2 regions of the Kribbella aluminosa genome follow, and region 1 is predicted to be linked to the other one. Evidence: riboswitches for the same ligand, from Rfam matches in the RefSeq annotation. Region 1 holds a riboswitch; the other holds the start of a gene.
The links. A riboswitch is a leader RNA that binds a small molecule or an ion and turns the genes downstream of it on or off. The one in region 1 is predicted to bind ZMP and ZTP.
Positions count from the first base shown of each region.

Region 2: it holds a riboswitch for ZMP and ZTP, as region 1 does, so the genes downstream of both, JOF29_RS18420 (bifunctional 5,10-methylenetetrahydrofolate dehydrogenase/5,10-methenyltetrahydrofolate cyclohydrolase) here and JOF29_RS10870 (5-aminoimidazole-4-carboxamide ribonucleotide transformylase) in region 1, are expected to answer to the same signal.

Region 1 covers NZ_JAGINT010000001.1:2,237,105-2,242,041, reverse strand. Annotated here, with positions in the region: gene ilvN (acetolactate synthase small subunit) at 1-272, opposite strand, end outside; gene JOF29_RS10880 (acetolactate synthase large subunit) at 273-2,024, opposite strand; gene JOF29_RS10875 (class I SAM-dependent methyltransferase) at 2,346-3,065, shown strand; ZMP/ZTP riboswitch at 3,085-3,163, shown strand; gene JOF29_RS10870 (5-aminoimidazole-4-carboxamide ribonucleotide transformylase) at 3,182-4,048, shown strand; gene JOF29_RS10865 (phosphotransferase-like protein) at 4,038-4,577, opposite strand; gene JOF29_RS10860 (nuclear transport factor 2 family protein) at 4,669-4,937, shown strand, end outside.
Region 2 covers NZ_JAGINT010000001.1:3,853,728-3,858,664, forward strand. Annotated here, with positions in the region: gene prcB (proteasome subunit beta) at 1-292, shown strand, start outside; gene prcA (proteasome subunit alpha) at 330-1,301, shown strand; gene JOF29_RS45385 (NUDIX hydrolase) at 1,298-2,023, shown strand; ZMP/ZTP riboswitch at 2,614-2,699, shown strand; gene JOF29_RS18420 (bifunctional 5,10-methylenetetrahydrofolate dehydrogenase/5,10-methenyltetrahydrofolate cyclohydrolase) at 2,719-3,579, shown strand; gene aroH (chorismate mutase) at 3,610-3,978, shown strand; gene JOF29_RS18430 (prephenate dehydrogenase) at 3,975-4,937, shown strand, end outside.

The sequences.
Region 1 (4,937 bases):
TTGACCAGCAGCAGTTCCCGCTGAACCGTCTGCGTGGGCTCGAGCTCGACGATCTTGATCACGTTCACCAGCTTGTTCAGCTGCTTGGTGATCTGCTCGAGAGGCTGTTCGTCGACGGTCACCGCGATCGTCATCCGGGACACCTCGGGGTGCTCGGTCGGACCGACCGCGAGCGAGTCGATGTTGAACCCGCGGCGGGAGATCAGCGCGGCCACCCGGGCCAGCACACTGTGCTTGTTCTCGACCAGGATGCTCAGCGTGTGTTTGGACATCTACAGCTCCTCCCCATCCCATGTCGGCGCCATGTCGCGGGCGATCTGGATCTCGTCGTTGCTGACGCCGGCGGCGACCATCGGCCACACCATCGCGTCCCGGTGCACGACGAAGTCGACGACGACCGGTGCGTCGGTGACCGCCATCGCCTTCTCGATGGTGGCGTCCAGCGAGTCCTTGTCCGAGCAGCGCAGCCCGACGCCGCCCATCGCCTCGGCCAGCTTGGCGAAGTCCGGGATCCGGGTCGAGTGCAGGTCGGTGTTCGAGTAGCGCTTGTCGTAGAACAGCGTCTGCCACTGCCGGACCATGCCCAGCGACTGGTTGTTGATCACGGCGACCTTGATCGGGATGCCCTCCAGCGCGCAGGTGACCAGCTCCTGATTGGTCATCTGGAAGCAGCCGTCGCCGTCGATCGCCCAGACGGTCTTGTCCGGGCGGGCGACCTTCGCGCCCATCGCGGCCGGTACGGCGTACCCCATGGTGCCGAGGCCGCCGGAGTTCAGCCAGTGGCCGGGCTTCTCGAACGGCAGGAAGTGCGCGGACCACATCTGGTGCTGACCGACGCCCGCGGTGTAGATCGTGTCCGGGCCGGCGATCTGGCCGATCCGCTGGATCACGTGCTGCGGCGACAGCGTGCCGTCCTCCGGCTCGTCGTACCCGACCGGGTAGCGGGAGCGGACGTCCTCCAGCTGGTGGCGCCAGGCGTCGTACGACGGGGTCCGGCCGGCGGTCGCGATCTCGGTCCGGAGCGCGGCGAGCAGGTCGGTGATGACCTCCTTGCAGTCGCCCACGATCGGGACGTCGGCGGCCCGGTTCTTGCCGATCTCGGCCGGGTCGATGTCGGCGTGGATGACCTTCGCGTCCGGGGCGAACGAGTCCAGCTTGCCGGTCACCCGGTCGTCGAAGCGGGCGCCGAGCGTGATCAGCAGGTCGGACCGCTGCAGGGCGCCGACCGCGGACACCGAGCCGTGCATGCCGGGCATCCCGAAGTGCAGCGCGTGGGTGTCGGGCAGCGCGCCGCGGGCCATCAGCGTGGTGACGACCGGAATGCCGAGCAGCTCGGCCAGTTCCTTCAGCTCGGCGCTGGCCTGCGCGCGGATGACACCGCCGCCGACGTACAGCACCGGCTTCTCGGCGGCGACGATCAGGCGGGCCGCCTCACGCACCTGCTTCGGGTGCGGGCGGGTCACCGGCCGGTAGCCGGGCAGCGCGAGCTCGGTCGGCCACTGGAAGTCGACGCCGGTTTTCTGCATCGCGTCCTTCGTGACGTCCACCAGCACCGGACCGGGCCGGCCGGTGGAGGCGATGTGGAACGCCTCGGCGATCGTGGTCGCGATGTCGTTCGGGTCGGTCACCAGGAAGTTGTGCTTGGTGATCGGCATCGTGATGCCGCGGATGTCCGCCTCCTGGAAGGCGTCCGTACCGATCGCGGCGCCCGCCACCTGACCGGTGATCGCCACCAGCGGCACCGAGTCCATGTAGGCGTCGGCGATCGGCGTCACCAGGTTGGTCGCGCCCGGTCCGGAGGTCGCCATGCAGACGCCGACCTTGCCGGACGCCGCGGCGTACCCCTGGGCGGCGTGACCGGCGCCCTGCTCGTGACGTACCAGGATGTGGCGGATCTGGGTCGAGTCGAGCATCGGGTCGTACGCCGGGAGGATCGCGCCACCCGGGATGCCGAAGACGGTGTCCACTCCGGCATGTTCCAGTGCGCGGATCAGAGCCTGTGCCCCGGTCAGCTGCTCACTCATGAGTGCCTTCCCTCAGTCCTGTCACGATGGTTGTACTTTTCGCGACCGATCCATCCTCGCTTGTGGCCGTCACCTTGGCGACTCCGGGTCTCGGATAGTCGTACAGGCAACAAAAAACCCCTTCCGCCGGGTTGGCTGAAAGGGGCGCGTCGACTCGGTGGTCGCGTCAGTCGGCGCGCCGCACAAGTACGAGGAGAATCGATCGCATGTAGGCATTATTCGCCGAAACCTGCCGACCTGGTCAAGTTCAGCCACCCAGCGTCTCAATTTCTGAGACGACCGTCTTACAAGCAGGGCCCTCGCACCACCTAGTCTTTCAGGGTGACTGGCGACCCGTACGGCGACGAACAACTGGTACAGCTCTACGACCTGGACAACCCGGCCGGTGAGGACCACGAGTACTACCGCGCCTTGGCCGAGCGCACTGCGAAGGTCCTGGACTTCGGCTGCGGTACCGGCCTGCTCACGCGGTCGCTCGTCGCGTCCGGGCGGGAGGTGATCGGTATCGACCCCAGCCCCACGATGCTCGGGTACGCGCGCCGGCAGCCCGGCGCCGACGCGGTCACCTGGATCGACGGCGACCACCGCGTCGTACAGCCGACGGGCGATGTGGATCTCGTCGTCAGCAGCGGCAACACGATGATGCACGTCGCGGAGCACGCGGACACGGTCGCCGCGGTGGCCGCCGCGCTGCGGCCCGGCGGCGTGTTCGCGTTCGAGTCGCGGAACCCCGCCGTACGGGCGTGGGAGCAGTGGACGAGCGAGGCGACGTACGGCGAACGTGACACCGTGGCCGGGCACCTGAAGGAGTGGCTCGAGCTGATCGAGATCGCGGACCGGCGGGTGGTGTTCGACGCGCACAACGTGTTCGAGGACGGGCACGACGCGGTCTACCGGAACGTCCTGTACTTCCGGTCGGTCGAGGAGATCACCGCCGACCTGCGCGCGGCGGGCTTCTCCGACGTGGTCGTCGACGGCGGCTGGCACGGCGAACCGCTGGCCGCGAAGTCACGGCTGCTCGTGGTGCGGGCGACGAAGTAGGGCCAGACACGCCCTAAGCTGGCCATACCGCGACTGGCGAGGGTGGATCACCACCAGGGAGCTTCCGAGCAAAGGCGTCGTCCGCCTGGGCGCCTTCGAGCAACTCGGAGGTCCCGATGCGTCTGCGGTACGGCATGAATCCTCATCAGGCGGCCACGCTCGGCAACGCGCCGTTCACGGTGCTCGCCGGTGCGCCGTCGTACATCAACATCCTGGACGCGCTGACCGGTTGGCAGCTGGTCCGGGAGGCCGCGGAGCGGTTCGGCGTACCGGCCGCAGCGTCGTACAAGCACGTCTCACCCGCGGGTGCCGCGCTCGGCCGGACGGCGGCGGAGGCGTACCTGCGGGCGCGGGACGCGGATCCGAAGTCGTCGTACGGCGACTTCGTGGCGGTGTCGCGGCCGGTGGACCTGGAGCTGGCCGCGGTACTGAAGCGGGTGGTGTCGGACGGGATCATCGCGCCCGGGTACGACGACGGCGTACTGGAGATCCTGGCGGCGAAGAAGCGCGGGACGTATCTGGTGCTCGGGATGGACCCGTCGTACGAGCCGCCGGCCGACGAGGTCCGCGAGGTGTACGGCGTACGGCTGACGCAGGAGCGGGACGCCGCGCCACTCCCCCACGATCTGCCGGACGACGCGGTGCTCGGGATGATCGTCGCGCGCTACACGCAGTCGAACACCGTTGTGCTCGTGAAGGACGGGATGACGATCGGCGTCGGCGCCGGGCAGCAGTCGCGCGTCGACTGCACGCGCCTGGCCGGCGAGAAGGCGGCGCTCTGGTCGGCTGAACCCCTCACCGGGGTGACGATGGTCTCGGACGGTGCGCTTCCGTTCGCCGACAACGTCGAAGTCGCCCACCGGTACGGCGTCACCCACATCGTCGAGCCCGGCGGCTCGATCCGCTCCGACGAGATCGCCGCCGCCTGCGCCGCGCTCGGAATCACCTGGTCGGCCACGGGGCTGCGACTCTTCAGACACTGAGCAGGTAGGTGCCCTCAGCAACAGCCTTGCGGACCTCGGCGGCCGTCTCGGCCGCGTCGAGCCCGGAGGTGTCGATCGCGTGCCGTTCGAGTTCGGCGAGGTCCGCGAAGGCCGCGTGCAGCCCGGTGAGTGCGTCGGCGTCGGTCAGCTCGACTCCGCCGCGCGCCAGCCCGCGCTCCAGCGTCGTCGCGAGATCCGGCCGCAGGACGACGTACGACATCCGCCACTGTCCCTCGGCGGCGGCAGCCCGGTACGCGGGCAGGAACCACGGTCCGATGATGCCGTCCACCACGACGTCGTACCCACCGTCGGCGAACACCGCGACCGCTGCGACGATCGCGTCCACCACCACGGCGTTCTGCCGCTGCGATTCCGGCAGGTACGGCGGGACGAAGCCGGTCCGGATCGCGCGGAAGAACTCGTCGGTCGTCACCTGCACCGTCGGCCTGGCCGCGTCGGTGGCGACCAGCCCGGCCACCGTCGTCTTGCCCGAGCCGGACGGACCGGTCAGCAGAAGTACGTTGCTCATGCCGCCAGACGGTAATCAAACACGGCGGCAAACTGCAGTCTTTTATTTCCGAACGGCCTCAGCCACCACCGCCGCAGCCTAGGCTGCGGCGGTGGATCAATTGCGGGCGTACATCGAGGGCTGGCGGGGACACGACCCCCAGGCCGTGCTGAACACTCTGACGGATGACTGCGTGGTCATCGAGTGCTACGGCCCGGTCTACCGCGGCAAGGCGCGGGTAGAGCAGTGGATGGAGGCGTGGTTCGGCGCCGGTGGGGCGGTGGACGGGTGGGAGATCACATCCGCGGCGAGGGCCGGAGTAACGCTGGTCGCTGAGTGGACGTTCAGCTGTACCTGGAAGGGCGAGCCCGCGACGTTCGA
Region 2 (4,937 bases), 1.6 Mb from region 1:
CGTCGGCTCGGGCTCGCTGTTCGCCCGCGGCGCGCTGAAGAAGCTGTACCGCGCGGACCTGTCCGAGACCGACTGCGTGACGGTGACGATCCAGTCCCTGATCGACGCGGCCGACGACGACTCGGCGACCGGCGGACCGGACATGCTACGGCGGATCTTCCCGGTGGTCGGTGTGGTCACCGCGGCCGGTTACCGGCGGCTGCCCGAGGACGAGGTGGCGGCGCTCGTCGACGCCGTCTGGCACCAGCGGCACGAGCGCCCCGACGGCCCGGCCACGGCGTCCCTCACCTGACACCTGCCCTTCGACTGATTAGAGGACGACACCTTCGATGAGCGTTCCGTTCTACGTCTCGCCCGAGCAGCTGATGCGGGACCGGGCCGATTTCGCCCGGAAGGGCATCGCCAAGGGCCGCAGCGCGATCGCGCTGCAATATGCCGACGGCATCCTGTTCGTCGCGGAGAACCGCTCGCCCGCGCTGCACAAGGTGGCCGAGATCTACGACCGGATGGCCTTCGCCGCCGTCGGCCGGTACAACGAGTTCGAGAACCTGCGGATTGCCGGCGTCCGGCTGGCCGACATGCGCGGGTACTCGTACGACCGGCGTGATGTCACCGGGCGCGCGCTCGCGAACGCGTACGCGCAGACCCTCGGTGCGATCTTCTCCTCCGGCGGTGAGAAGCCGCTCGAGGTGGAGATCCTGGTCGCCGAGGTCGGCGCGAATGTGAGCGACGACCAGATCTACCGGCTCACGTACGACGGCTCGATCGCCGACGTCCAGGGGTACGCCGTGATGGGCGGCCCGGCCGACACGGTCGCGGAGTACATCGGCGAGCATTTCCAGGAGGGCATCTCGCTGGCCGGTGCGCTCCGGCTCGCGGTCGACGCCCTCGGCCACGACGGCACCGAGGTCCGGCAGCTGACCCCGGACCAGCTCGAGGTCGCGGTCCTGGACCGGACCCGGTCACAGGTGCGCAAGTTCAAGCGAATCTCCGAGCAGACGCTCGAACGCATTCTGTCGGAGTCCCACCCGGCAACCGACGACGAGGGCTCCGACGGCGGAGGCTCCGACGACGAGGGCTCCGACGGCGGAGGCTCCGACGACGAGGGCTCCGACGGCGGAGGCTCCGACGACGCGGGCTCTGGCGGCGGGAGCGGCGCGGACGGCGCGGCCACGGCCGGGGAGTCTTCGGCGAAGACCGAGGACGCCGGGTCCACCGAGACTCCGGTTGCTCCGCCTTCCGACGATGGCGACGTACCGGTCGCCCCGCCAGAAGACCCCGACGGCAACCGTCCGCTGTGACGGACCGGATCGAGGACTCAGCTGCCACCGAAAACGTGGCGGCTGAGTCGTCTGTGGGGTCGTCCGCGGGGTCGTCCGCATCGAGCGCGGCGCAGGCTGGGGGCGCGGCGTCCAGCCGCGCGTCGGGGGTGGCGTCGATCGACCCGGCGTCCGGTCGCGCGTCGGCGGCGGTGCCGGCGGATCCGGCGCCGTGGGAGTTGTTGGGGGAGGAGCTGGGGTTCGAGCGGTTCCTGTCCGTCCGGCTGCGGCGGTACCGGATGCCCGACGGGCGCGAGGTCGAGTGGGACGTGTTCGGCCGCGAGGCCGGGATCAACGCCGGCGTGACGGTGCTGCCGTTGACGCCGGAGGGGCGGATCGTGACGATCCGGATGTTCCGGGCCGGACCGGACAGCGTGGTCACGAACCTTCCCGGCGGTCTCGTCGAGCCTGGCGAGGACGTCGCCGTGGCGGGCGCGCGGGAGCTCGAGGAAGAGACCGGCTACACCTGCGAGACACTCGACGTGGTCGGCTGGCAGTGGTCCGGCGCGTCCTCGACGTTCCGCAAGTACGTCGCAATTGCCCGCGGCTGCCGCCCCGACGGCAAGCAGCAGCTGGACGAGGCCGAGGACTGCGTACCGGTCGAGCTGACCGTCGACGCCTTCCGCGCGGAGCTCCGCAACCCCGGCGCGATGACCGGCATCGACGCCGCCTACCTGGCCCTGGACCACGCCGGCCTCCTCTGACGATCGGGTTGCCCCCTCACGTGGAGGGTTGCCCCCTCACGTGGAGGGTTGCCCCCTCACGTGGAGGGTTGCCCCCTCACGTGGAGGGTTGCCCCCTCACGTGGAGGGTTGCCCCCTCACGTGGAGGGTTGCCCATTCACGTGGAGGGTTGCCCAGTGAAAATCTGAATGGGCAACCCTCCAGCTGAGTGGGTATGTGCGCGGGGCGCGCGGCGGCGGGCTGGCGAACCCTCGCCGTTCGACGAGCGGGCCGCCCTCGGCAGCAACTCGGCGGACGTGCGGTCCCTGCCTGCGCCGAGGTCCTCCGCCGCGCGCAGGGCTGCGGTTGACGGAAGGGCTTGCCGGGACGGGATCACGAAGCCTCCACTGGCCCGCCGGATACGGTCCAGCAACGCGCCGTGCCCATGGGTGGAGACAGGAAACCGTGCGAGGAGACCTGCAATGCCAGGTCCGCAGGCACCGTTCCTTGTGTCCGGTCCCGACCGCCGACCCCCGACCGCAGACCCCCGACCCCCGATCGCCGACCCCCGACCGGCTGTGGCGGAGGCCCTCGGAGTCGGGCTGTCGCGGGACCTCTGACGGGATATCCTGGAGCCGGACCGCGACTGGCGTTGAGGTGGACGAACCACCGGGGAACGGTCTGCCATCCGGCTTCGCCGCGCGCCTGGGCACCTTCGAACTCTGAGGAGTGCGCGCATGAGTGCTGAGCTGATGATCGGTACCGACCTCGCCGCCGGCATGGTGGCCACGGCGGCGGAGCGGGCGAGTGCCCTGCAGGAGAAGTACGGCGTGCAGCCGTGTCTGGCGACCGTGCTGGTGGGTGACGACCCGGCGTCGGCGACGTACGTGCGGATGAAGCAGAACCGGTCGAAGAAGGCCGGCATCGCGTCCCGGAGCGTCGTCCTGCCGGCCTCGACGACCACGGAAGAGCTGGTCGCGGAGATCACGAAGCTGTCCGAGGACCCGTCGGTACACGGGATCCTGCTGCAGCACCCGGTGCCGGCGCAGATCGACGAGCGGGCCGCGTTCGAGGCGATCGACCCGGCCAAGGACGTGGACGGCGTCACGATGCGGTCGTTCGCGGCGACGGCGTTCGACAGCCCCGGATTCCGCTCGGCCACGCCCGGTGGGATCCTGCGGTTGCTGGCGGCGTACGACGTACCGCTGGAGGGTGCGCATGCGGTGGTGATCGGCCGCAGCCCGATCCTCGGGAAGCCGGCCGGCATGTTGCTGCTGGCATCGAACGCGACCGTCACCTACGCGCACTCCCGGACCCGGGATCTCAAGGATCTGGTGCGGACCGCCGACGTGGTGATCGCCGCGGTCGGCAAGCCGAACTTCGTTCGCGGCGACTGGCTGAAGCCGGGCGCGGTGGTCGTCGACGCCGGGTACAACGAGGGCAACGTCGGCGACGTGCACTTCGCCGAGGCGGTCGAGGTCGCACGGCTGATCACGCCGGTCCCGGGCGGTGTCGGCCCGATGACGCTCGCGCTGCTGCTGGAGCAGACTGTCGACGCCGCTGAGACGGCTGTCCACTCTCTGACTGCTCTGAACTAGGGTTGGGGGAGACGAACTAGGAGGAGAGACGTGGCGGTACGCGCGATCCGGGGCGCCACCCAGCTGGACGTGGACGAGCGCGAGCACCTGCTCGAGCGGTCCGCGGAGCTGGTGAAGGCGGTCCTGGAGGCGAACGATCTGGAGAACGAGGATCTGATCAGCATCCTGTTCACCGTCACGTCGGACCTCCGATCGGAGTTTCCGGCGGTCGCCGGCCGGCAGATCGGGCTGACCGACGTACCGCTGATGTGCATGCAGGAGATCCCGGTGCCGCACGCACTGCCGCGCGTCGTCCGGCTGATGCTGCACACCGAGACGCCGCGCTCGCGGGACAAGATCCAGCACGTGTACCTGCACGGCGCGGTAGCTCTCCGCCCGGACCTGACCGGCGCCCAGTGAGTGGACTGACAGGCCCGGTCCGGATCGTGGGGACCGGGTTGATCGGGACGTCGATCGGGCTGGCGCTGGCCCGGCTGGGCGTGGTCGTGGAGCTCGTCGACGGGAACCCGGACAACGCGCTGATGGCCGAGCGGATCGGGGCCGGTTCGCGGCTGGTGCAGATCGAGCCGCAGCTCGTCGTGGTCGCCGTACCGCCGGACCACGTCGGAGCCGTCGTCGCCGAGCAGCTTGCGCAAACCAGCGCTGTGGTGACGGACGCGGCGAGCGTGAAGAGCAAGCCGCTCGCGGACGCGCGCAGCCTGGTGCAGGACGTCAGCCGGTACGTCGGAAGCCACCCGATGGCCGGCTCCGAACGCAACGGCCCGCTGGCCGCGCGCGCCGACCTGTTCGACGGTGCGACCTGGGCGATCACCCCGCACGACACCAGCGATCCGGAGGCCGTCGATCTGGTACGGCGGCTCGCCGAGGCCTGTGGTGCCCGGACGGTCGAGATGTCCGTCGCGGACCACGACCTCGGTGTCGCGCGCGTCTCGCACCTGCCGCACCTGATGTCCGCGCTCGCGGCCGGGACGCTGGCCGACGCCCCGTCCTCGCACCTCGAACTGTCCGGCCAGGGCGTCCGCGACGTCACCCGGATCGCGGCCGGCGACCCGAGACTGTGGACCCAGATCGTGTCCGCGAACTCGACCGCTCTGACCGGCCTGCTGGAGCAGATCCGCGGCGAGCTCGACCGGCTGCTCGTTGCCCTTGGCAAGGAAGAGGCCGGTGAGGAGCTGACCGCGATCCTCGGCCAGGGGGTGTCCGGCGCGATCCGGGTGCCGGGCAAGCACGGCGCCCCGCACATCGACCTGGTGACGGTCCTGGTCACGATCCCGGACCGCCCCGGCCAGCTGGCGAAGCTGTTCGCCGACGCCGCCGAGTCCGGCGCCAACGTCGAGGACCTCCGCATCGACCACAGC